One region of the Variovorax sp. SPNA7 genome, then DNA from elsewhere that is predicted to be linked to it. Evidence: predicted binding sites of a transcription regulator. Region 1 holds the regulator's gene; the other holds the start of a gene.
What was found. The regulator LexA, encoded in region 1, represses DNA repair genes until DNA is damaged. The targets are predictions, from matches to a motif close to ACTGTATNNNNATACAGT.
Positions count from the first base shown of each region.

Region 2: RZE77_RS17910 (DNA topoisomerase IV subunit B) is a predicted target of LexA. The motif match lies at 7,442-7,459, and genes of this name have one in related genera.

Region 1 covers NZ_CP138513.1:3,205,912-3,217,603, reverse strand. The annotation lists gene RZE77_RS15090 (phosphotransferase) at 1-325, opposite strand, end outside; gene RZE77_RS15085 (Crp/Fnr family transcriptional regulator) at 327-1,046, opposite strand; gene RZE77_RS15080 (oxepin-CoA hydrolase, alternative type) at 1,106-1,885, opposite strand; gene RZE77_RS15075 (3-hydroxyacyl-CoA dehydrogenase) at 1,921-3,441, opposite strand; gene RZE77_RS15070 (MFS transporter) at 3,577-4,737, opposite strand; gene RZE77_RS15065 (D-2-hydroxyacid dehydrogenase family protein) at 4,742-5,749, opposite strand; gene RZE77_RS15060 (hypothetical protein) at 5,842-6,210, opposite strand; gene lexA (transcriptional repressor LexA) at 6,339-7,022, opposite strand; gene RZE77_RS15050 (asparaginase) at 7,096-8,085, shown strand; gene adk (adenylate kinase) at 8,113-8,769, opposite strand; gene kdsB (3-deoxy-manno-octulosonate cytidylyltransferase) at 8,906-9,679, opposite strand; gene RZE77_RS15035 (Trm112 family protein) at 9,676-9,858, opposite strand; gene lpxK (tetraacyldisaccharide 4'-kinase) at 9,839-10,879, opposite strand; gene RZE77_RS15025 (ExbD/TolR family protein) at 10,880-11,305, opposite strand; gene RZE77_RS15020 (MotA/TolQ/ExbB proton channel family protein) at 11,376-11,692, opposite strand, start outside.
Region 2 covers NZ_CP138513.1:3,818,979-3,830,670, forward strand. The annotation lists gene RZE77_RS17885 (MBL fold metallo-hydrolase) at 1-680, shown strand, start outside; gene RZE77_RS17890 (hypothetical protein) at 693-881, opposite strand; gene parC (DNA topoisomerase IV subunit A) at 881-3,283, opposite strand; gene RZE77_RS17900 (Kelch repeat-containing protein) at 3,330-4,451, opposite strand; gene RZE77_RS17905 (lytic transglycosylase domain-containing protein) at 4,495-5,385, opposite strand; gene RZE77_RS17910 (DNA topoisomerase IV subunit B) at 5,412-7,409, opposite strand; gene RZE77_RS17915 (MFS transporter) at 7,589-8,812, shown strand; gene RZE77_RS17920 (hypothetical protein) at 8,836-8,976, shown strand; gene RZE77_RS17925 (class I SAM-dependent methyltransferase) at 8,985-9,554, shown strand; gene dapA (4-hydroxy-tetrahydrodipicolinate synthase) at 9,676-10,524, shown strand; gene bamC (outer membrane protein assembly factor BamC) at 10,664-11,692, shown strand, end outside.

The sequences.
Region 1 (11,692 bases):
CGTCTTCGCACAGGCAGTGCATGCGCGGCACGGGCACGTCAGTGCCGGCCAGGCCGCTCATGACCTTGAATTCGCGCTCCACGGCATGGGCCGAGGGCAGCAGCTTGGCAACGGGGCCGGGCTTGGCGCGCATCACGTAGCTCTGCGTGGGCGTGACGAGCTTGTAGGTCGGGTTCGATTGCCCGCCCTTGAACATCTCGACCGTCAGCGGGCCCTTGAAGCCGTCGAGGTTCTTCGCCAGCCACGCGGCAAGCGCTTCGACGTCGAAGGCATGCTGCTGCGAGACCGCACGGGTGCCGATGAAGTTGGAGAAGTCCTGGCTCATGTCAATGATCTGCTTCCGAGACGCGCATCAATGCTGCGCGGTCCAATACGACCAGGCCGCCCGGCTCGATGCGGATGGTGCCCTCGCGTTCCATGGTCTTGAGTTCCTGGTTGACGCGCTGGCGCGAGGCGCCGAGCAGCTGGGCGAGTTCTTCCTGCGCCAGCTGCAGGCCGATGCGCATCTGGCTGCCGTCTTCCAGGTTGGGCACGCCGTAGCTGCGCACCAGGTGGATGAGTTGCTTGGCCAGTCGTGCACGCAGGGGCAGGGTGTTGAGGTCTTCCACCAGCCCGAACAGCGTTCGGATGCGGCGCGCCTGCAGCCGCATCAGCGCTTCGTACAGCTCCACGTGCGCAGCCAGGATCTTCTGGAAGTCGGCCCGCGCCACGCACAGGATGGTGGTGTCCCCGTGCGCATAGGCATCGTGCGTGCGCCGGTCCCCGTCGAACATTGCCACGTCGCCGAACCAGATGCCCGGCTCCACGTAGGTCAGCGTCACCTGCTTGCCCGAGACGGCCGTCGAGCTGACGCGCACCGCGCCCTTGGCGCAGGCGATCCAGTGGTCGGGAGGATCGCCGCGGGCAGCGATCAGGTCGCCGTCCTTGAAGCGTTTGACAAAGGCGCATCGGAGAATGTCGTGCCGTAGCGATGGAGAAAGAGAAGAAAACCAGCGACCACTGTTGATCGCTTCACGTTCTTCGATGGTAAGAATGGGGTCGTCCATTGGTCTGTCCTGTCGGCGACTGAAAAACTGGAGGGTGTCGCAGGAGCGACGGCGTGCCGCTACTCGTAGTGCGGTGGTTTCTTCTCGATGAACGCGGCAATGCCGATGCCCGCATTCGGGTGGTGCAGGTTGCGCACGAAGTGGTCGCGCTCCTGCGAGAGCTGCGATGCAAACGTGGCGCCGGGCGCTTCGCTGAGCAGTTCCTTGATGCTGGCCAGCGAGTTGGGCGCACGCTCATTGAGCCGGGCCGCCAGCGCCAGGGCGCTTGCAAGCGCCTGGCCGTGCTCGCTCAGTTCATTGACCAGTCCGAGCGCATGCAGCCGCGGCGCGCCGATGCGCTCGCCGCACATCAGCCACTCGCTGGCCAGTTGGCGCGGCAATGCACGCGCGAGCTGCCAGCTCAGGCCGCCGTCGGGCGAGAGCGCCACGTTGCTGTACGACGCCGCAAAGACCGCGTCGCGCGCGGCCACCACGAAATCGCAGGCCAGTGCCAGCGAGAAGCCGGCACCTGCGGCCGCGCCTTCGACCGCAGCGATGATGGGCTTGGGAAAGGCGCGGATCGAGTCGATCCAGTTGTGCAGGCCCTCGATGCTTTCGGCCTGCACCGACGGGTCGCGCTGGCGGTTGTCGGACAGCCGCTGCAGCGAGCCGCCGGCGCAGAACCATGCGCCTTCGCCCACGATGACGACGCTGCGGATTTCGTCGCTGCTCTCGGCGCCGTTGAGCGCCTCGATGCCGGCGGCGTAGATCTCGGGGCCCAGGGCATTGCGCTGGGTCGGGTTGGCGATCGTCAGCACCATGGTGCGTCCCTCGCTGGTGCTCTTCAGTTCGGCGGTCATCGCTGTGATGCTTTCGTTTTTTGGTGTTGGTCTGCTTATTCTTCTTCGTGCAGCAGGCTCAGGCCGATCGCGCCGCGGCGGCGCAGCCACGGGCTCGGGCGATAGCGCGGATCGCCGTAGACGGTCTGCAGGTTGAACAGCACTTCGAGCATGTTGGTCGGCCCGTACAGGTTGCCCATGGCGAGCGGGCCGCGCGGATAGCCCAGGCCCAGCTGCACCGCGGTTTCGAGGTCGGCCGGCGAGCAGACGCGCTGCTGGCACATGTCGGCGGCAATGTTCACGATGGTGCCGATCACGCGCTGCGTCACGAAGCCGCCGCTGTCGCGGATCACGCTCACGGCCTTTGCATCGCGCGCGAAGAGCGCATGCGCCGCATCGCGGATGTCGCGCCGCGTGGCGGGGTTGGTGGCGAGCACGCGGCGCTTGGTGGCGGCATCGTCGATCAGCATGTCGATGCCCATGGTGCGCGTGGCGTCCAGCCGCTCGACCGCGGCCACCGTGGTCACGTCGAAGCCCAGCGGGGCCACCAGGATCAGCGACGTGGGCGCCGCCGTGGCGCCGCTGTCGATCTGCGCGCCCAGCGCGTTCACCAGCCGCAGCAACTCGGCCCGGCGCGCGGCGCGCGGCGAAACCCAGACCGAGGGCATCGCCGCCACCACCGGCACCGCCGGCTCGGCGGGCTGCTGCATCACGCCGTCGTTGTAGCGGTAGAAGCCTTCATTGGTCTTGCGCCCGAGCACGCCGGCCGCAAGCCGCTGGGCGGTGATCACGCTGGGCCGGAAGCGCGGCTCCTCGTAGTACTGGTGGTAGATCGATTCCATCACCGGATGCGACACGTCGAGCGCGGTCAGGTCCATCAGCTCGAAGGGGCCCAGGCGAAAACCGGCCTGGTCCTTCAGGATGCGGTCGATGGTGGCGAAATCGGCCACGCCTTCGCCGACGATGCGCAGTGCTTCCGTGCCATAGCCGCGGCCCGCGTGGTTGACGATGAAGCCCGGCGTGTCCTGCGCCTGCACGGCGCTGTGACCCATCTGCACCGCATAGCCTGCGAGCTGCTTGCAGACCTCGGCCGAAGTCTTGAAGCCGGCCACCACTTCGACCACCTTCATCAGCGGCACCGGGTTGAAGAAGTGAAAGCCCGCCACGCGCTCCGGATTCGCGAGCCCGGCCGCAATGGCCGTGACCGACAGCGACGAGGTGTTGGTGGCCAACGTGGCCGTGGGCGCGACGACCGTTTCGAGCTCGCGGAACAGCTTGCGCTTGACTTCGAGGTCTTCGACCACTGCCTCGATCACCAGGTCGCATTGAGCCAATGCCCCGACCGAGTCGACCGCCTTCACGCGGGCGATCTGCGCATCGCGCGCCGCGGCGTCGATCTTGCCCTTCTCGTGCAGCTTGTTCCATTGGGCCGCGAGGGCTTCGCGTCCGCGTTCGGCGGCACCTGCAAAACTGTCGAGCAGCAGCACTTCGCTGCCCGCCTGGGCCGCGATCTGTGCGATGCCTCGGCCCATGGCGCCGGCGCCGACGACGCCGATCCGGGTGTAGTTGACTGTCATTGGAAAAAAGATCTTCGCTGGTTGGTGGGTGTCCGGGTCCGCCTGCAGGCACCGGGCCCGGAGTTTGCGCAGCCTTCGATTTTGCAGCCATCGGCTGCAGGGCCATGCCGGGTTTTACGCGAGGCCGCCGCGCGGTCAGGCCGGCCGGCGGCTGCGGTCGATGGCCACGCTCAGGCCGATGGCCGCGAGCAGCAGGGCGAAACCGGCCCAGTTCATCCACGCCACCGCGTCGTTGGCAAGCAGCCATCCACCCAGCCCGGCACCCACCGCCTGGCCGACATAGATGCCGGAACTGTTCAGCGCCACCGAGCCCGGCGCGAGCGCGGGGGCCAGGCCGACCAGCCGTGCCTGCTGCGCCGAATTGGTCGCAAAGCAGCCCAGGCCCCAGGGCACGAGCACCGCCGCCAGCCACGGCAGCGTGCCGGCCCATGGCCACAGGAACAGGCTCAGCGCGATCAGCGAACTCGTCAGGAGCACCATCCGGCCCGCGCCCACACGGTCGATGAACCGGCTCACGAGCATGTTGCCCGCGAGGCCGAACACGCCGAACAGCGCCCACATCAGGCTCAGCGTGGTGGGATCCGCGCCGAAGTCCCGCTTCAGGATCGGCCCGAAGTAGCTGAACAGCACGAACTGGCCGGCCCCCTGCAGCGCAGTGACCGAGACGATGCCCATCAGCACCGGGCTGCGCAGCACGCGCGACCAGGCAGCCGCCGTCAGCGCCGCGGGACGAATCCCCTGCGGCAGGGTCAGCCAGATCGATACCGCGCTGGCGATGCTCAGCAGTGCGATTGCACCGAACGCCATGCGCCAGCCGAGATGGCCGCCCACCAGCGCACCGATGGGCAGTCCGAGCACCGAGGCCAGCGACCAGCCCAGAAAGACGAAGGTCACGGCGCGGCCGCGATGCTCAGGCGGCACCAACATGCCGGCGCAGGCCGCGGCCTGGGGCGTGAAGATGGCGGGCGCGACCACCGTGAGCATGCGCACCGGCAGCAAGGCGCCGAAGCTCGGCATCAGCGCCGCAATGGCGTGCCCGGCCGCGTACCAGAGCAACGTAAGGGCGAGCAGCTGGCGGCGGTCCCAGCCTGCGACCGCTGCCGCCAGCAGCGGCGCGCCCAGGCACATCACGATCGCGGCGACCGTGATCAGCTGGCCCGCTGTCGCGACGGAGACAGAAAGCGAAGTGCTGATTTCATTGAGCGTGCCCGGCACCACCATCACGCCCGTGCCGATCACGAAATTGCCGGCCAGCAAGGCCCACAGTGCGCCGCGGGGCGCGGGCCGGCGGCTCATGGATTCACCGGCGAACCTGCAGCGCGCCGGGATTCACGATGTTGGTGGGATTGCCCTTGATGAAGCTCACGACATTGTCGAAAGCCTGGCCGAAATAGCTTTCGTAGCTGTCCTGCTCGACATAGCCGATGTGCGGCGTGCAGATGCAGTTCTCCAGCCGCAGCAGCGCATGGCCCTGCAGCGGCGGCTCGCTCTCGAACACGTCGACCGCCGCCAGTCCGGGCCGGCCGCGGTTGAGCGCAGCGAGCAGCGCATCGGCCTCGACCAGTTCGGCGCGGGAGGTGTTGACGAAGAGCGCCGTCGGCTTCATGCGCGAAAGATCCTCGAGCTTGACCAGGCCGGTGGTTTCCTCGTTGAGCCGCAGATGCACCGACAGCACGTCGGCCGCGGCGAAGAACTCGTGGCGGTTCTGCGCCACCTGGAAGCCGTCGGAGCGGGCCTTGGCGCAGCTTGCCTCGCGCCCCCAGATCACCACCTGCATGCCGAAGGCCTGCCCGTAGCGCGCCACCAGCTGGCCGATGCGGCCGTAGCCCCAGATGCAGAGCGTCTTGCCCTTGAGCACCGAGCCCAGCCCGAAATTCGGCGGCATGGAGGCCGACTTGAGCCCCGATTGCTGCCAGGCCCCGTGCTTCAGGTTGCTGATGTACTGCGGCAGGCGGCGCATGGCCGCCATGATCAGCGCCCAGGTCAGCTCGGCAGGCGCCTGGGGCGAGCCGGTGCCCTCGGCCACCGCCACGCCGCGCTCCGTGCACGCAGTGACGTCGATGTGGCCGCCGACGCGCCCGGTCTGCGAAATGAGCTTGAGCTTGGGAAGCTTTTCGATCAGCTGGCGAGAAATGTGGGTGCGCTCGCGGATCAGCACGATCACGTCGGCATCCTTCAGCCGAACCGAGAGCTGCCCGATGCCCTTGACCGTGTTGGTGTAGACCTTGGCTGCGTACGCGTCCAGCTTGGCGGCGCAGCGCAGCTTGCGCACGGCGTCCTGGTAATCGTCGAGGATCACAATGTTCATGGCGTGCCATTGTGCCTCGCAGCATTGGCATGACGCGCGTGTGAACGTTTGGATACCCACCCCGGGTAACGGTCACCGGGGGTTGCACGGGTTCAGTGCAGCTGGGTGGAGCGGGGCGCGGTGCTGATCGTTTCCATCGCCTCGAGTGCCGCCAGGCGGTCGAGCTCGGCGCAGACATCGGCCATGCGGCCCGAAATCACCATTCGGTTGGTGCTGCGTTTGTCGCCTTGGTGGCCGTCGACCACGCGAATGACGCGCAGCGGCCGCACCGGTGCCGGCGCTGTGCTGGTAGCTGCCGCCTGGGCGCGGGCCGTGCAGGCCGGCCGGACCGCGACGTAGCGCAACCCGGCGGAGGTGCTGCCGGTGTCTCGGCGAGCCGGACGGCGTGCCGGCAGCAGCCGGCTTGCAAGCGATTGCAGCGGCATCCACAAATCAGCGATGGCGAGGAGGGCGATTCCCATGTGAACTCCAAAAAAGTCTGAGGTTGAACACAGGCAGGATTTCTTTGAATGGACGCAACAGGGTGATGGCGACAAAGCGCCATACGCCCGCCACCTGTTGCGGCCGGATGGGGTGCAGGCTGCGCGGCCTACATCAGCATGGTGTTGCGGATCAGGCCCACCGCCAGCCCTTCGATCTCGAAGGGCTCGCCGGGCTGGACCACGATGGTTGGGTAGTCGGGGTTTTCGGCGTGCAGCTCGATGACCTGCTTGTTGCGCTTGAGGCGCTTGACCGTGACTTCGTCGCCCAGCCGGGCCACCACGATCTGGCCGTTGCGCGCCTCCTTGGTGGCCTGGACCGCGAGCAGGTCGCCGTCCATGATGCCGGCGTCGCGCATCGACATGCCGCGCACCTTGAGCAGGTAGTCGGGCTGGCGCTGGAACAGCGTGTTCTCGACGTAGTAGGTCTGGTCGACATGTTCCTGCGCGAGGATGGGCGAGCCCGCCGCCACGCGGCCGATGAGGGGCAGCGCGAGTTGCGACATGCCGGGCAGCGAGAGGGAGAACTGGCCGCCTTCACGGTGGCGCGACTCGTTGAGCGAACGCAGCGCGTCGCCCTTGAGCCGGATGCCGCGCGAAGTGCCGCTGACAAGTTCGATCACGCCCTTGCGGGCCAGGGCCTGCAGGTGCTCCTCGGCGGCATTGGCCGACTTGAACCCGAGCTCATTGGCGATTTCGGCCCGCGTGGGCGGCGCGCCGGTACGGGCGATGGCGCTCTGGATCAAGTCCAGGATCTGCTGCTGGCGGGCGGTAAGCTTCACGGCGAACTGCATATGTGGTTCCTTGCGGCACTGGCTGAATATCCAGTACCTGTATTTTTAACCAGTTTTTAAAAGTTGGCAACCCATGGTTAATTCCCTTTCGCCCAGCCTGCGGCGCGTCGTGGTCCTGGGCACTGGCGGCACCATCGCAGGCCGGGCCGCGAGCGGCGCCGACAACATCGGCTACACCGCTGGAGAGGTGGGTGTGGCGGACCTGCTCGGCGGCATCGACGCGCCCGCAGGCGTGGCGCTTGTCGCGGAGCAGGTGGCGCAGCTCGACAGCAAGGACATGGCTTTCGACGTCTGGCTGCAGCTCGCCGGGCGCTGCGCCTCCTGGCTGGCCGAGGCCGACGTGGCGGGCGTGGTGATCACGCACGGCACCGACACCATCGAGGAAACGGCGTTCTTCCTCCAGGCGGTGCTTGCGCCCGGCAAGCCCGTGGTGCTGACCTGCGCCATGCGCCCGGCCAGTTCGCTCTCGCCCGATGGTCCGCAGAACCTGCGCGATGCGATCGCCGTCGCGGCCACGCCGGCGGCGCATGGCGTGACGGTGGTCTGCGCGGGTGCCATCCACGGCGCGCTGGATGTGCAGAAGGTGCACACCTATCGCCCCGACGCGTTTTCATCGGGCGATGCAGGGCCGGTCGGCTACGTGGAAGAGGGCGCGGTGCGGCGCCTGCGCGACTGGCCGCAGGCGGTGGGCGGGGCCTCGAAGATTCCTGAAGCGAAGGCAGGGGCGGCGGTGCGCTGGCCGCGCGTGGAGATCGTCACCAGCCATGCAGGCGCAAGCGGCGCGCTCGTCGATCTGCTGCTGCAGGAGCGCGCATCGGGCGTTGCCGAACCGGTTCGCGGGCTGGTCGTGGCCGCGACCGGCAATGGCACGGTGCACCATGCGCTCGAGGCAGCGGCACTGCGGGCTCAGGATGCCGGCGTGGCGGTGCTGCGTGCCACCCGCTGCGCGAATGGACGCATCCTGCCGAAGCCCGGCGATCTGCTGCGGGACGCCGGTGCGCTGACGCCCGTCAAGGCGCGCATCGCACTGATGCTGGAACTGATGGAAACGGCGGCCGCCTGAGCGGCGGCCGCGGGCAGCCGACGAGATTCAGCTGCTGAGGGCCGCGAGTGCGCGCTGCTTGATCTCTTCGACGCTGCCGACGCCCTGGATGGCGCGGTACTTCGGCGCCGAGGCCGGATCGGCCTTGGCCCAGGCCGAGTAGTAGTCGACCAGCGGGCGCGTCTGCTGGCTGTAGACCTCGAGCCGCTTGCGCACGGTTTCTTCCTCGTCGTCCTTGCGCTGGATCAGGTCTTCGCCCGTGATGTCGTCCTTGCCTTCGACCTTGGGCGGATTGAACTTGACGTGGTAGGTGCGGCCCGACGCAGGATGCGAGCGGCGGCCGCTCATGCGTTCGATGATGTCGCTGAACGGCACGTCGATCTCGAGCACGTAGTCGAGCTTGACGCCGGCCGCCTTCATGGCGTCGGCCTGCGGAATGGTGCGCGGGAAGCCGTCGAACAGGAAGCCGCCGGCGCAATCGGGTTGCGCGATGCGTTCCTTCACGAGGTTGATGATCAGGTCGTCGCTCACGAGGCCGCCCGACTCCATGACGGCCTTGGCCTGCTGCCCGAGCGGGGTGCCCGCCTTGACGGCAGCGCGCAGCATGTCACCGGTCGAAATTTGAGGAATGCCGTATTTCTGGCAGATGAAGGCCGCTTGCGTGCCTTTGCCCGCCCCGGGCGCGCCCAGCAAAATTAGTCTCATGGTGTCCTCGGAGGGTTCTTCGATCTTGTGTCGCGCCAAGCGTCAGCCCGGGAGCGGGGCAAGGCGGAGTTGCGTCGAGGATAGCATGCGACAGCGTGATGATTTTCCGCTGCCGCCCTCGCAGCAGCGCACTTTTTCAGCGCGCCGGATCGGCGGCGAAGACCGCGCGCACGCGCTCGAGGTCCGCAGGGGTATCGACGCCGGGCCCAGGTGCGACATGGCTGACGTGCACCGCGATGCGATGCCCGTGCCACAGCGCGCGCAGCTGTTCGAGCGCTTCGGTGGCCTCGACGGGTGCGGGTGCCAGCGAAGGAAAGCTGCGCACGAAGCCGGCGCGGTAGCCGTAGATGCCAATGTGCCGCAGCGGCGCCGGTGCGGGCAGCACGGAAGGCGGCGCACCGTTGGCGGAACCGTCGCGCCACCACGGAATGGGCGCGCGGCTGAAATACAGCGCGTTGCCCTGTGCATCGAGCACCGCCTTCACCACGTTTGGATTCAGGAAGTCGTCGAGCGAGTCGATCTCGTGGGCCGCCGTGCTCATGGCGGCTTCCGGATGCGTGGCCAGCGCGGATGCCACGGCGTCGATGAGCGCGGGATCGATCAGCGGCTCGTCGCCCTGGACGTTGACGACGATGTCATTGCCGTCCAGACCCAGTTGCTCGCAGGCTTCGGCCAGGCGGTCGGAGCCGCTCGGGTGGTCCTGGCGGGTCAGGATGGCTTCCACGCCATGCGTCCTGCATGCCGCGACGATGGATGCATCGTCGCCGGCCACCACCACGCGCGCGGCTGCGGATTGGCTGGCACGCCGGGCCACGCGCACCACCATGGGCAGGCCGGCAATGTCGGCCAGCGGCTTGTTGGGCAGCCGCGTCGAAGCCAGCCGGGCCGGCACCAGGACGGTGAAGCTCACAGCCCCAGCTCTTCGTCGGACAACGTGCGGGCTTCGTTCTCGAGCAGAACGGGAATGCCGTCGCGCACCGGGTAGGCCAGGCGTGCGCTGCGCGAGCAGAGCTCCTGCTTCTCGGGGTTCCAGGTCAACGGGCCCTTGGTGACGGGGCAGACGAGCAGTTCAAGCAGCTTGGTATCCATCGAGCGATGATAGCTTTGCGTCGAGCGCGGCGAAGAATTCTGGCGAGGGTGCGAAGTCCAGCGGCACCGCAAGCGCATCGGGCGCCCTGGGCCACAGCTTGACGGCATCTTTTTCGGTGCAGACGAGGCGCTGCCCGGTGCCGGCAGGACGCTGCCAGCCTTCGAAATCGTAGTGGTCCGGCAGGGCGATCGTCTCGGCAAGCGTCAGCCCGCGCGCCCGCAGCATGCCGAAGAACGCTTCGGGCCGCGCAATGGCCGCCAGCGCGATCAGCGGTTCGCCGGCGAGTGCCTCGAGCGGCGTGCGTTTGCCGTCGCTTGCCACGGCGTCATGCGCGAGCGCACGGGTGGCGGTGTAGCCGCCCTCGAACGCGGGATGTTCTCCGCTGTGGAGCACCAGGTCGCACGGGCGCGGCCAGCGTTCGCGCAGCGGCCCCGCGGGCAGCCGCCAGCCGTTGCCCACGCCGCGGTCGTCGAACACGCAGATCTCGATGTCGCGCGCCAGCGCCAGGTGCTGCAGCCCGTCGTCGCTCACGATGACCTGCGTGGCCGGGTGCCGGGCGAGCAGGGCGCGCGCGGCCTCGATGCGGCGCCGTGCCACGAACACCGGCGCGCCGGTGGCACGGCGGATCAGCAGCGGTTCATCGCCGACATCGTGGGCGTTGCTCTCGGCGAGTACTTCGCGGCAGTCGCCGGTGCGGCGGCCATGGCCGCGCGACACCACGCCAACCTGAAGCCCGCGAGCCTGCAGGTGCCGCACGACTGCCATCACGACCGGAGTCTTGCCCGCGCCGCCGGCAATCACGTTGCCGACCACGATCACCGGCACCTGGACGCGTTCGGTCGTGCGCCATCCCATCCGGTAGAGCCAGCGCCGCAGCCCGAAAAGCACCGCGTAGAGCAGCGACAGGGGCCACAGCAGGCAGGCCAGCACGCCGCGATGCAGCCAGGCACGCTGCAGCCGCGAGGCCGGCACAGCGATCGGGCCGGTGGTGCCGGTGGTGCTGCGGCCCTGCGACGGCACTCAGTGCCCTGCTTGCGCCGTCGACTGGGCTGCGAAAGTGATCTGCACCAGACCCACGCGGCGCGCGGCTTCCATCACCGTGATCACGGCCTGGTGCGGGCTGCTGGCGTCGGCGCTGATGATGACCACGCTGTCCTTGCCGCCGATTGCGGCCGCACCCAGTGCAGCGGCCACGGTGTCCACGTTGCGGTCGGCCACGGGTTTCTTGTTGATCGAGTAGCGGCCGTCGGCGGAGACCGCCACGATCACTTCCTTGGGATAGTCGCGCTGCGAATCGACGTCCGCCGTCGGCAGCCGAAGCTGCATCTCGGTGAACTTGCTGTAGGTGGTCGACAGCATCAGGAAGATCAGGATGACCAGCAGCACGTCGATGAACGGGATCAGGTTGATCTCCGGCTCGTCGCGCGCGCCGTGGCGAAACTGCATGCGGCCGCGGCTCATGGCAAGCCTCCGCGGGCCAGCGCGGCACACGCAGTGGCAAACGACGCAAAACCCATCATTTGCGCAACGCGTTCAGGTGGCGGGCAAAGCGCTCGCCCGACAGTTCGAGGTTGAGCAGGTATTCGTCGACCCGGCTGCGGAAATAGCGCCAGAAGATCAGGGTCGGAATGGCCACGATCAGGCCGAAGGCCGTGTTGTAGAGCGCGATCGAGATGCCGTGCGCCAGCTGCGCGGGGTTCCCGGAGCCCACCGCGCCGCTGCCGGGCGACTGCGAGCCGAAGATCTCGATCATGCCGATGACCGTGCCCAGCAGGCCGAGCAGGGGCGCCGCCGATGCAATGGTGGCCAGCGCCGGCAGGTAGCGCTCCAGCT
Region 2 (11,692 bases), 610 kb from region 1:
ACAAGCCGCCGCTCACGCTCGAGCAGTTGCCGCCCATCGAAGGCCTGATCCTCTCGCACGACCACTACGACCACCTCGACGTGGCCACCATCGAGTACCTCGCGCAGCGCGTGCAGCGCTACTTCGTGCCGCTGGGCGTGCGCGCGCGGCTGGTGGCCATGGGCGTGCCCGCGGAACGCGTGACGGAGCTCGACTGGTGGCAAGGCGGCGAGCACGACGGCGTGAAGCTCACCGCCACGCCGGCGCAGCACTTCTCGGGCCGTACGCTGACGGACCGCGACCGCACGCTGTGGGCGTCATGGGTGGTGCAAAGCGGCGAGCAGCGCATCTTCTACAGCGGCGACTCGGGCTACTTTGCGGGCTTCAAGCAGATCGGCGAGCGCTTCGGCGGCTTCGACCTGGCGCTGATGGAAAACGGCGCCTACGACGCCTACTGGCCCGCGGTGCACATGACGCCCGAACAAAGCGTGCAGGCCTTCGAGGACCTGCGCGGCAAGGTGCTCTATTCGGTGCACAACACCACCTTCGACCTGGCCTTCCACACCTGGCACGATCCGCTGGACCGCATTGCCAACCTGTCGCAGGCGAAGAAGATCGAACTCGCGACGCCGGTGATCGGCGAAGTGCTCACGGTGGGAAAGGCGCGCACCAACGAGCGCTGGTGGCAGGGCCTGCGCTAGGGCGCGCGGGCTTTAGCCGCGTTCCCTGCGCTCGCGCGCCCGGCGCTGCTGCCGGGTTTCGTTGGCCTGCGCCGCGATGCGGTCCTTCTCGCGCTGCCTGGCCCCGCGCTTCAGGCGCATGCGCCGGCCGAACCAGAAGCTGGCAAGGCCCGTGATCACCGCAATGACGAGGCCGATGACGCTGATGTCGATGCCGCCCATCACAGCACCCGCACGATGCTCGTCGGCTTGAAGCCGAGGTCGGCCGCCTTGCCCTTGCGCGCACGGCTGCCGCGCGCGTTGTTGAGCGTGCGGATCTCCAGCGTTTCATCGCGCTCCTTGCCGCCACGGCCGATGCCTTCGATCTTCACGCTGCGCGTGTAGGCCGCGGCACCCGCCAGCGTGTCCTTGGCGTCGAGGTCGATCAGCGTGAGCCCGCGGCCGCCCTTGGGCAGGCTCTTGAGCTCGGCGATGTCGAAGGTCAGGATGCGGCCGCCGGTCGAGGCACAGGCCACGTGCGTGGCGGCCGGCATCGGCTCCGCGCCGCTCGCGCCGCCCACCAGCGAGGGGCGGCAGAGCTGTTCGCCCTCGCCCACGTCGATGAAGGCCTTGCCGCCGCGCTGGCGCGACATCATGTTCTCGACCGTGGCAATGAAGCCGTAGCCGCCGGTGTTGGCCAGCAGCACGCTGGCGCCCACCGGGCCCGCGAAGAAGTGCGTGACGTGCGTGCCGGCATCGAGCTCGATCAGCGTGGTCACGGGCTGGCCGTCGCCGCGCGCGCCGGGCAGCGAGGCCACGGGCACGGTGTAGACGCGCACGCTCTTGTCCTTGGCCGAGCCGAACACCAGCAGCGTATCGACGCTGCGGCATTCGAAGGCGCCGTAGAGCGCGTCGCCGGACTTGAAGCTGTACTCGGGGGCTGCCGAGCCGTTGGCGCCGTTCGCCGCGGCCTTCTCGCTGGCCCAGCCCTTCTGCGCGCGGACCCAGCCCTTCTGCGAGACGATCACGGTCACGGGCTCGTCGACCACCTTCACTTCGGCCACGGCGCGCTTCTCGGCCTGGATCAGCGTACGACGCGGGTCTTCGAAGGTCTTGGCATCGGCCTCGATTTCCTTCACCAGCAGGCGGCGCAGCGCGGCCGGGCTGCCGAGGATGTCCTCGAGCTTCTTCTGCTCGTCGCGCAGGCCCTTGAGCTCCTGTTCGATCTTGATGGCTTCGAGCCGCGCGAGCTGGCGCAGGCGGATTTCAAGGATGTCCTCGGCCTGCCGTTCGCTGAGGTTGAAGCGCGCGATGAGCGCGGCCTTCGGGTCCTCGGCCGCGCGGATGATCGCGATCACCTCGTCGATGTTGAGCAGCACCAGCTGCCGCCCCTCGAGGATGTGGATGCGCTCCAGCACTTTGTTGAGCCGATGGCGCGAGCGCTTCTCGACGGTGACCTCGCGGAACGCGATCCACTCGTTGAGCATCTGGCGCAGCGACTTCTGCGTGGGCTTGCCGTCGATGCCCACCATCGTGAGGTTGATCGGGGACGAAGTTTCGAGCGAGGTCTGCGCGAGCAGCGTGGTGATGAACTCTTCCTGGCTGATGCGCGAGGTCTTGGGCTCGAACACCAGGCGCACCGCGGCGTCCTTGCTGGATTCGTCGCGCACCACGTCGAGCACCGAGAGCATCGCGGCCTTGAGCTGGGTCTGGTCGGCGCTCAGGGCCTTCTTGCCGGCCTTGACCTTCGGATTGGTGATCTCCTCGATTTCCTCGAGCACCTTCTGCGTGCTGACGCCCGGCGGCAGCTCGTTGACCACCAGCTGCCACTGGCCGCGCGCAAGGTCTTCGATCTTCCAGCGCGCGCGCACCTTGAGCGAGCCGCGGCCGGTGCGGTAGGCGTCGGCAATGTCGGCCGGGCCGCTGATGATCTGCGCGCCGCCCGGGTAGTCGGGGCCGGGCACGATCTGCAGCAGCTCCTCGTCGCTGAGCTTGCCGTTCGACTTGATCAGCGCCACGCAGGCATCGGCGATCTCGCGCAGGTTGTGGCTCGGGATCTCGGTGGCCAGGCCGACCGCGATGCCGCTCGCGCCGTTGAGCAGCGTGAAGGGCAGCCGCGCGGGCAACAGGCGTGGCTCCTCGGTGCTGCCGTCGTAGTTGGGAATGAAGTCGACCGTGCCTTCGTCGATCTCGTCGAGCAGCAGGCTGGTGATGCGGGCCAGGCGCGCCTCGGTGTAGCGCATGGCCGCGGCGCCGTCGCCGTCGCGGCTGCCGAAGTTGCCCTGGCCGTCGACCAGCGGATAGCGCTGCGAGAAGTCTTGCGCCATGCGCACCAGCGCGTCATAGGCGGCCTGGTCGCTGTGCGGGTGGAAGCGGCCGAGCACGTCGCCGACCACGCGCGCGCTCTTGACGGGCTTGGCGCCCACGGTGCCGTTGGCGCCGCCGAAGCCCAGGCCCATGCGCGACATCGAATACAGGATGCGCCGCTGCACCGGCTTCTGGCCATCGGACACGTCGGGCAGCGCGCGGCCCTTGACCACGCTGAGCGCGTATTCGAGGTAGGCGGTCTGTGCGTAGTCGGCAAGGGTGAGGGTGGTGTCGCCGTCGGTGGGACCCTGGAGATCGAGCGGAGGTTGGGAGTCCATGTGGAAGAGAGAAAGAGAAACGGTTGCGGGCTGTGCGCGTTCGCGCTCAGCCCAGTGTGAAAGCCTCGTGCACCGCGGACTGCACGGCGCCGCCGAGCACCGCGCCGCCGCCGGCCACGTAGATCCAGTCGCCGATCACCGCGGCGCCCACCGCATGGCGCGGCGTGAGCATCGGGGCATGGCGCTGCCAGCTGTCGGCCACGGGATCGTAGCTTTCCATCTGGCCGAACACCTTGGCCTGGCGCGGCACGCCGCCCGCCAGGAAGCCGCCCTCCCCGCCCATCGCGAAGAAGCGGCCGCGGTACACCACGAGCCCGTGGCCCGATCGCGCGGTGGGCAGCGGCGCGCGCAGCTCCCAGGTGTCGCGCGCGGGCAGGTAGACGTGGTGCAGGTCGGTGTTGTATTCGAAGGTGTTGAAGCGCCCGCCGATCACGTGGATCTGGCCGCCGTGCGCCACGCAGCCCACGTGGTCGCGCGCGCCGGGCAGCGGCTTGGCGGAGGACCAGCGGTCGGCCTTGGGGTCGTAGACCTCGTGCCAGCCCACGCTCGCGCGTTCGGCGGCAGGCTCGGAGGCGCCGCCGATCAGGTGCAGCACACCGCCCTGCATCACCGCGGCTGCGGCGCCGCGCGGACGTGGCAGCGGTGCGATGGCGCTCCAGCGGTTGGCCGCGATCTCGTAGACGTAGGCGTTGGTGTCGGAGCGGCGGTTCTGCTCGACGAAGCCGCCCAGGGCGTAGACCCGGTCGCCATCGGCCGCCACCGCCACATGGTTGGCGCCGCGCGGCAGCGGTGCGCCGTCGAGCCAGCGATCGGCCTTGGGGTCGTAGATGTGGTGGTAGTCGCGGTTGACCGCGCCCTCGCCATAGCCGCCGACCACGTGCATGCGCCCTTGCGCCGCGGTGGCCCAGGCCATCTCGCTGCGCGGAATGGGCAGCGCCGCACGCGGCACCCAGCGGCCCGCGGGGCCGGCCGGTGCGGGGCTGTCGGTGACGCGTTGGGCTTCCTGCTCCGGCGTCATGTGGTGCGGAACGCCGCCCTGCAGCCGCGCGTAGGGTTCCTTCGACGAAGGCGCCGGCGGCAGCGTGTCGTGCGTGGCCGCGTGCTGCGCGCGCGCGGCGCTGGCCACCGCGCAGGCGGCGGTCGCGAGAACGAAGCTTCGGCGGTGCATGAAGAAGGGCTCCTTCATCGGCGAGGAAAGGCGGGGCCGGCCATCAGGACACCGGAGCGTCCGAGCCGCCGTCCGGCACCGCCGATGGCTCGGGCGCATCGGGCATGGCCGGTATGGCGCCCGGCGAATCGGGCGGCATGTTGCCGCGGCCCAGGGCGCCGCCCTTGGGTACGGTGAGTTCCATGCGGATGCGCCCCGGCGTCTTGCCGCCGCGCCCGCCGCCACCCGCCATGGCCGACGATCCCGCCGCCGATGGCTTGAGGTAGGCGTAGAGCTGCAGCACGGTCTGCACGTAGTTCTGCGTTTCCTTGTAGTTGGGGATCTTGTTGCCCGCGCGCTGCACCGCGCCTTCGCCCGCGTTGTAGGCAGCGAGCGCCAGCTCGATCTGGCCCGGGAACATGGCGATCAGGTCGCGCAGGTAACGAGAGCCCGCGCCAATGTTGATGCGCGGATCGAACAGCTTCTTCTCGATGGTGCTGCGCTTGTCGGCTGCCACGCCGTAGCGCTGCGCGGTGGCCGGCATGAGCTGCATCAGCCCCATCGCGCCCTTGGGCGAAACGGCCTGGGCATCGAAGCCCGATTCGGTGGCGATCAGCGCCTGCAGCAATTCGTAGTCGATCGAATGCTTGTTCGCCGCATCGCGCAGCGCGGCCTTGGCGGTCTTGTAGCTTGGCGAGGCCTCGAACAGGGCCAGCAGGGTCTGCGAGGCCTGTGGCACCTTGCCGTCGAGCTTGCGCCCGCCGCGCGCGAACGGTGCCAGGCCCTGCGCGGTGTCGAAGCTCTGGCCGCGGCGAAAGAAGACCTGGTAGCGCTCGTCGATCTTTTCGGACGCGAAGTGCGCCACGCCCTTGCTGTCGATGTAGCCGTAGACGTCAGCGGCGTGCGCGAGCCCCTGCTGCGCGCACAGCAGCAGGGCCAGGAGCAACGGACGCATGAGATCTGGAATTTTCACGAGGGTGGTCAAACATCGATATCGACATCGTCGGCGCGCAGTTCCATCAGTTCGCGCCGGGCGGCTGCCTCGCCCTTGCCCATGAGCTTGGTGATCTCGCCCTGGGTCGAGCTGAAGTCGAAGCGCCCCAATTGCACCTTCATCAGGCGCCGGGTATCGGGATTGAGCGTGGTTTCCCACAATTGTTCCGCGCTCATTTCGCCCAGGCCCTTGAAGCGGCTGATGCTCCAGGCGCCTTCGCGCACGCCATCTTTGCGCAATTTGTCGAGCGTGGCCGTGAGTTCGCCCTCGTCGAGCGCATACACCTTGGAGGCCGGCTTCTTGCCGCGCGCAGGCGCATCGACGCGGAACAGCGGCGGCTTTGCGACATACACGTGGCCGGCTTCGATGAGTTTGGGAAAGTGGCGGAAGAACAGCGTGAGCAGCAGCACCTGGATGTGCGAGCCGTCCACGTCGGCATCGGAGAGGATGCAGATCTTGCCGTAGCGCAGGCCGCTCATGTCGGGCGTGTCGGCAGGGCCGTGCGGATCGACGCCCACGGCCACCGAGATGTCGTGGATTTCGGTGTTGGCGAAGAGCCGGTCGCGCTCCACTTCCCAGGTGTTGAGCACCTTGCCGCGCAGCGGCAGGATGGCCTGGCTTTCCTTGTCGCGGCCCATCTTGGCGCTGCCGCCGGCCGAATCGCCCTCGACCAGGAAGACTTCGTTGTGGCTGATGTCCTTGCTCTCGCAATCGGTCAGCTTGCCGGGCAGCACGGCCACGCCGGAGCCCTTGCGCTTCTCGACCTTCTGCCCGGCGCGCTGGCGCGTCTGCGCGGCCTTGATGGCGAGTTCGGCGAGCTTCCGGCCGTAGTCGACGTGCTGGTTGAGCCAGAGTTCGAGCGCGGGGCGCACGAAGCTCGACACCAGGCGCACGGCATCGCGCGAATTGAGGCGTTCCTTGATCTGGCCCTGGAACTGCGGGTCGAGCACCTTGGCGCTCAGCACGTACGAAGCGCGTGCGAACACGTCCTCTGGCAGCAGCTTCACGCCCTTGGGCAGCAGCGAGTGCAGTTCGATGAAGCCCTTCACCGCGGTGAACAGGCCGTCGCGCAGGCCGCTCTCGTGCGTGCCGCCGGCGCTGGTGGGAATCAGGTTGACGTAGCTCTCGCGCACCGGCTGGCCGTCTTCGGTGAAGGCCACGCACCAGTCGGCGCCCTCGCCTTCGGCGAAGTTGTCGGCGTTCTTGTCGGCATGGCCACTGCCTTCGAATAGCGGAATCACCGGGTCGCCGTTGAGCGTCTGCATCAGGTAGTCGCTCAGGCCGCCCTTGTAGAGCCACTGCTGCGTTTCCTTGGTCTTCTCGACCGTGAGCGTGACGCTCACGCCCGGCATCAGCACGGCCTTGCTGCGCAGCAGGTGGGTGAGCTCGGCCATCGGAAGCGCCGCGGTCTCGAAGTACTTGGCGTCGGGCCAGGCGCGCACCGTGGTGCCCTGCTTGCGCTCGCCGGCTTCGAGCTTGCGGATTTCGAGCGCCTCGATCACGTCGCCGCCGCTGAAGGCCAGCCGGGCGATCGAGCCTTCGCGGTGCGTCGTCACTTCGAGGCGCTTCGACAGCGCGTTGGTCACCGACACGCCCACGCCGTGCAGGCCGCCCGAGAAGCTGTAGGCGCCGCCCGAGCCCTTGTCGAACTTGCCGCCGGCGTGCAGCCGGGTGTACACGAGCTCGACCACGGGGGCTTTTTCTTCAGGATGCAGGCCGAAGGGAATGCCGCGGCCGTCGTCCTCGATGCTGACCGAGTTGTCGGCATGCAGCGTGACCTTGATCTTCTTGCCGTGGCCCGCCAGCGCTTCGTCGGCGGCGTTGTCGAGCACTTCCTGGATGATGTGCAGCGGGTTGTCGGTCCGGGTGTACATGCCCGGGCGCTGCTTCACGGGCTCGAGGCCCTTGAGCACGCGGATGGAGCCTTCCGAGTACCCGGAGGACGCGGACGATGAACTGGGGGGAGTCTTGGGGGGAGTCGCCATGGGGGCGGATTGTAGTCAGTCGCCACCAAACAACTGGATACCCATACAGGCACGCGGCGCGTTCACGGCAGGCCGCCGGCTTTGATGCGTGCCGCGCATCAAAGCCGGCGCCACAAATCATCAATGGCCTTGGCCGCCGGCGCGCCTGCCCAAGTGGCCAAGTCGCTACATTCGATGGCATGCAAGCCTCTTCTCCCACTCTCTCGGTCAAGCAGGTGCTGATCTGCGGCGCCATGATCGTCACGCTCTCCATGGGCATCCGCCACGGCTTCGGCCTCTGGCTGCAGCCGATCACGCAGGCGCAGGACTGGAGCCGCCAGACCTTCTCGTTCGCGCTGGCCGTGCAGAACCTGTCGTGGGGCATCTTCGGCGTGTTCGCGGGCATGGTGGCGGATCGCTTCGGCGCCTTCCGGGTGCTGATCGCCGGCACGGCGTTCTATGCGCTGGGCCTGCTGGGCATGGCGTATTCGCCCACGCCGCTGCTGTTCACGCTGAGCGCCGGCGTGCTGATCGGCGCGGCGCAGGCCGGCACCACCTATGCGGTCGTCTACGGCGTGATCGGGCGCCAGATTCCGGCCGAGCGGCGCTCCTGGGCCATGGGGGTAGCGGCGGCGGCCGGCTCGTTCGGGCAGTTCCTGCTGGCGCCGATCGAGGGGCTCTTGATCAGGCAGCTGGGCTGGCAGAGCGCGCTCGCGGCGGTGGCGATGCTGGCGCTGGTGATCATGCCGCTGGCCTTCGGCCTGCGCGAACCGCAGCGCGGCGCGCTCGCCGGGCACCGCGACCAGTCGGTGCTGCAGGCGGTGGGCGAGGCCTTCCGCTACCCGAGCTTCGGGCTGCTGATGGCGGGGTATTTCGTCTGCGGCTTCCAGCTCGCCTTCATCGGCATCCACATGCCGACCTACCTGCGCGACCAGCGCCTGCCGGCCGAGGTGGCGGGCTACGCGCTGGCGCTGATCGGGCTCTTCAACGTGTTCGGCACCTACACGGTCGGGCTGCTGGGCCAGAAGCTGGCCAAGCGCAAGATCCTGGCGGCCATCTACTTTGCGCGGGCGGTCTCGATCGCGCTGTTCCTGCTGGCGCCCATTTCGCCGCTCAGCGTGTACGTGTTCTCGGCGGCCATGGGCTTCCTGTGGTTGTCGACGGTGCCCGCCACCAACGCGATCATCGCGGGCATCTTCGGCGTGGCGCACCTGTCGATGCTCAGCGGCTTCGTGTTCCTGAGCCACCAGGTCGGCTCGTTCATCGGCGTCTGGCTGGGCGGCTACCTGTACGACACCACGGGCAGCTACGACATCGTCTGGTACATCGCGATCGCGCTGGGCGTGTTCGCGGCGCTGATCAACCTGCCGGTGAAGGAAAGCGCCATCGCGCGCGCCGGCCGGCCGGCCGCCGTGCCCGGCTGACCCTGGCGGAGGACAATGGCCCCATGACTCCGCAGATGCGCCACCACCTCGTGCATGCCGGCTGGCTGGCCGCCGCGCTGGCGGCGCTGGGCGGCGTCTTTGCGCTCTACGTCCACCCGGATTTCCTGGTGGCGCTGGTCGACCAGGTCTGGTCCTGCTTCTGATCATTGCTATGAAAGATGTAGCACCTTCGCATGGCGGAACAGCGCCGTCGGAATGGATCGTGCGGTGGTCCCACCTGCTCGCCCCTGGCGCCACCGTGCTTGACGTGGCCTGCGGCCACGGGCGGCACATGCGCTGGTTCGCAGCGCGCGGGCATGCGGCGACGGGCGTGGACCGCGCGGCCGAGGCTGCCGAGGCCGCGGGCGCCTTCGGCCACGTGCTGACCGCCGACATCGAGGCGGGCCCCTGGCCCTTCACGGGCCAGGCCTTCGGCGCGGTGGTCGTCACCAACTACCTGTGGCGTCCGCGCATGGCGGACATCGTGGCCGCGGTCGCGCCCGGCGGCGTGTTGCTGTATGAAACCTTCGCAGCGGGCAACGAGATGGTCGGCAAGCCCTCGCGCCCCGACTTCCTGCTGCGGCCCGGCGAACTGCTGGCCGCATGCCGGGAATTGCACGTGGTGGCCTACGAGGACGGCTTCCTCGCCGAACCGGCGCGCTTCGTGCAGCGCATCGCGGCCATCCGTGTCGACGATGCCAGCGCGGGCCAGCCCCCGCGCCATCTGCTGCAGGGAAATTGAGCCCCCCGGGGCCGCCGTTTCCGGGGACGCCGGAGTCAGTAGAATCGGCGCTTTCGTCCACCCGACAGAGAGATTCCCCTTGGAGCAACTGACAGGCAGCATCGTCGCTCTTGCCACGCCGATGCACGACGACGGCAGTGTCGACTACCCCGCCCTTCGCCGGCTGATCGACTGGCACATCGACGAAGGCACCGATTGCCTCGGCGTGGTCGGCACCACCGGCGAGTCGCCCACGGTCGACGTGGAAGAGCATTGCGAGATCATCCGCGTGGCGGTCGAGCAGGCCAAGGGCCGCGTGCCCGTGATGGCCGGCTGTGGCGCCAACTCGACCAAGGAAGCCATCGAGCTCGCCAAGTTCGCCAAGGGCGTGGGCGCCGATTCGCAGCTGCAGGTCGTGCCCTACTACAACAAGCCGACGCAGGAAGGCCAGTACCAGCACTTCAAGGCCATCGCCGAAGCCGTGGGCGACCTGCCCACCGTGCTGTACAACGTGCCCGGCCGCACCGTGGCCGATATGGCGCACGACACCGTGCTGCGCCTGGCGCAGGTGCCGGGCATCATCGGCATCAAGGAAGCCACCGGCAACATCGAGCGCGCGCAGTGGCTCATCCGCGACCTGCCCAAGAGCTTTGCCGTGTACTCGGGCGACGACCCGACCGCAGTCGCCCTCATGCTCTGCGGCGGCCAGGGCAACATCAGCGTCACGGCCAACGTCGCGCCGCGCAAGATGCACGAGCTGTGCGTTGCGGCCATCGCAGGCGATGTGCGCCGCGCGATGCAGATCCAGTTCGAGCTGATGCCGCTGCACCGCCACCTGTTCGTGGAGCCCAATCCGATCCCGCTGAAGTGGGCCATGTCCAGGCTCGGGCTGTGCGGCGGCGCATTGCGGCTGCCGCTCACCGAGCTGGCGGAAACGAACCGGCCCGTGGTCGAGGCCGCCCTGCGCGCCACCGGCCTGCTCAAGGGCTGACTCCCGTTTTTCTTCTCGACACCCCATCGCTTTCCCTGCCGCATCGAGGTTACGCAACCTTTTGCCTGAACCGTGCTCAGAGAGTGCGGGCAATGCGGCCCACAGATTGACCGAACCCATTCCAACAAGGAAGACGACGTTGAAGAACCTTTCGCACATTTCGCGAGCTGCACTGCTGGCCACCCTCGTTGTCAGCCTCGCCGCCTGCTCCGTTCTCGAGAGCGACAAGATCGACTACAAGAGCGCCGGCAAGGCTCCCACGCTCGAAGTCCCGCCCGACCTGTCGCAGCTCTCGCGCGAAAACCGCTATGCGGTGCCGGGCGGTGCGGTCACGGCCAACGCCTACCAGGCCGGTGCCGCCAACGCGCCGGGCATTCCCACCGCGGTGGCCAACATCGGCGACGTCCGCATGGAGCGCTCGGGCACGCAGCGCTGGATCGTGATCAACCGCTCGCCCGACCAGCTCTGGGATCCGGTGAAGGACTTCTGGCAGGAAAGCGGCTTCCTCCTGACCACCGAGCAGCGCAACCTCGGCATCATGGAAACCGACTGGGCCGAGAACCGCGCCAAGCTGCCGCAGGACATCATCCGCGGCACGCTGGGCAAGCTGGTCGATTCGGTCTACTCGACCGGCGAGCTCGACCGCTTCCGCACGCGCCTGGAGCGCACGCCCACGGGCACCGAGATCTTCATCAGCCACCGCGGCATGCAGGAGGTCTACAACAACAGCCGCCAGGACCAGACCGTCTGGCAGCCCCGCCCGAGCGATCCTGAACTCGAGACCGAATTCCTGCGCCGCCTGATGGTCAAGCTCGGCGTGACGCAAGAGCAGTCGAAGATCCTGGCCGCCACCACCGCGCCGTCCAAGACCGCCACCGTCGCCAATGTGGGCGGCCAGCCGGTCGTGCAGATCAGCGAAGGCTTCGACCGCGCATGGCGCCGCGTGGGCCTGGCGCTCGACCGCACCGGCTTCACCGTGGAAGACCGCGACCGCAGCGCCGGCATCTACTACGTGCGCTACGTGACCCCGAATCCCGACAAGAAGGAGCCCGGCTTCTTCGGCAAGCTGTTCGGCAGCTCCGGCAAGAACGAAGCACCGATCAAGTTCCGCATCCTCGTGAAGGGCGGCCAGGGCGAGAGCACCACGGTCTCGGTGCTGAACGCGAAC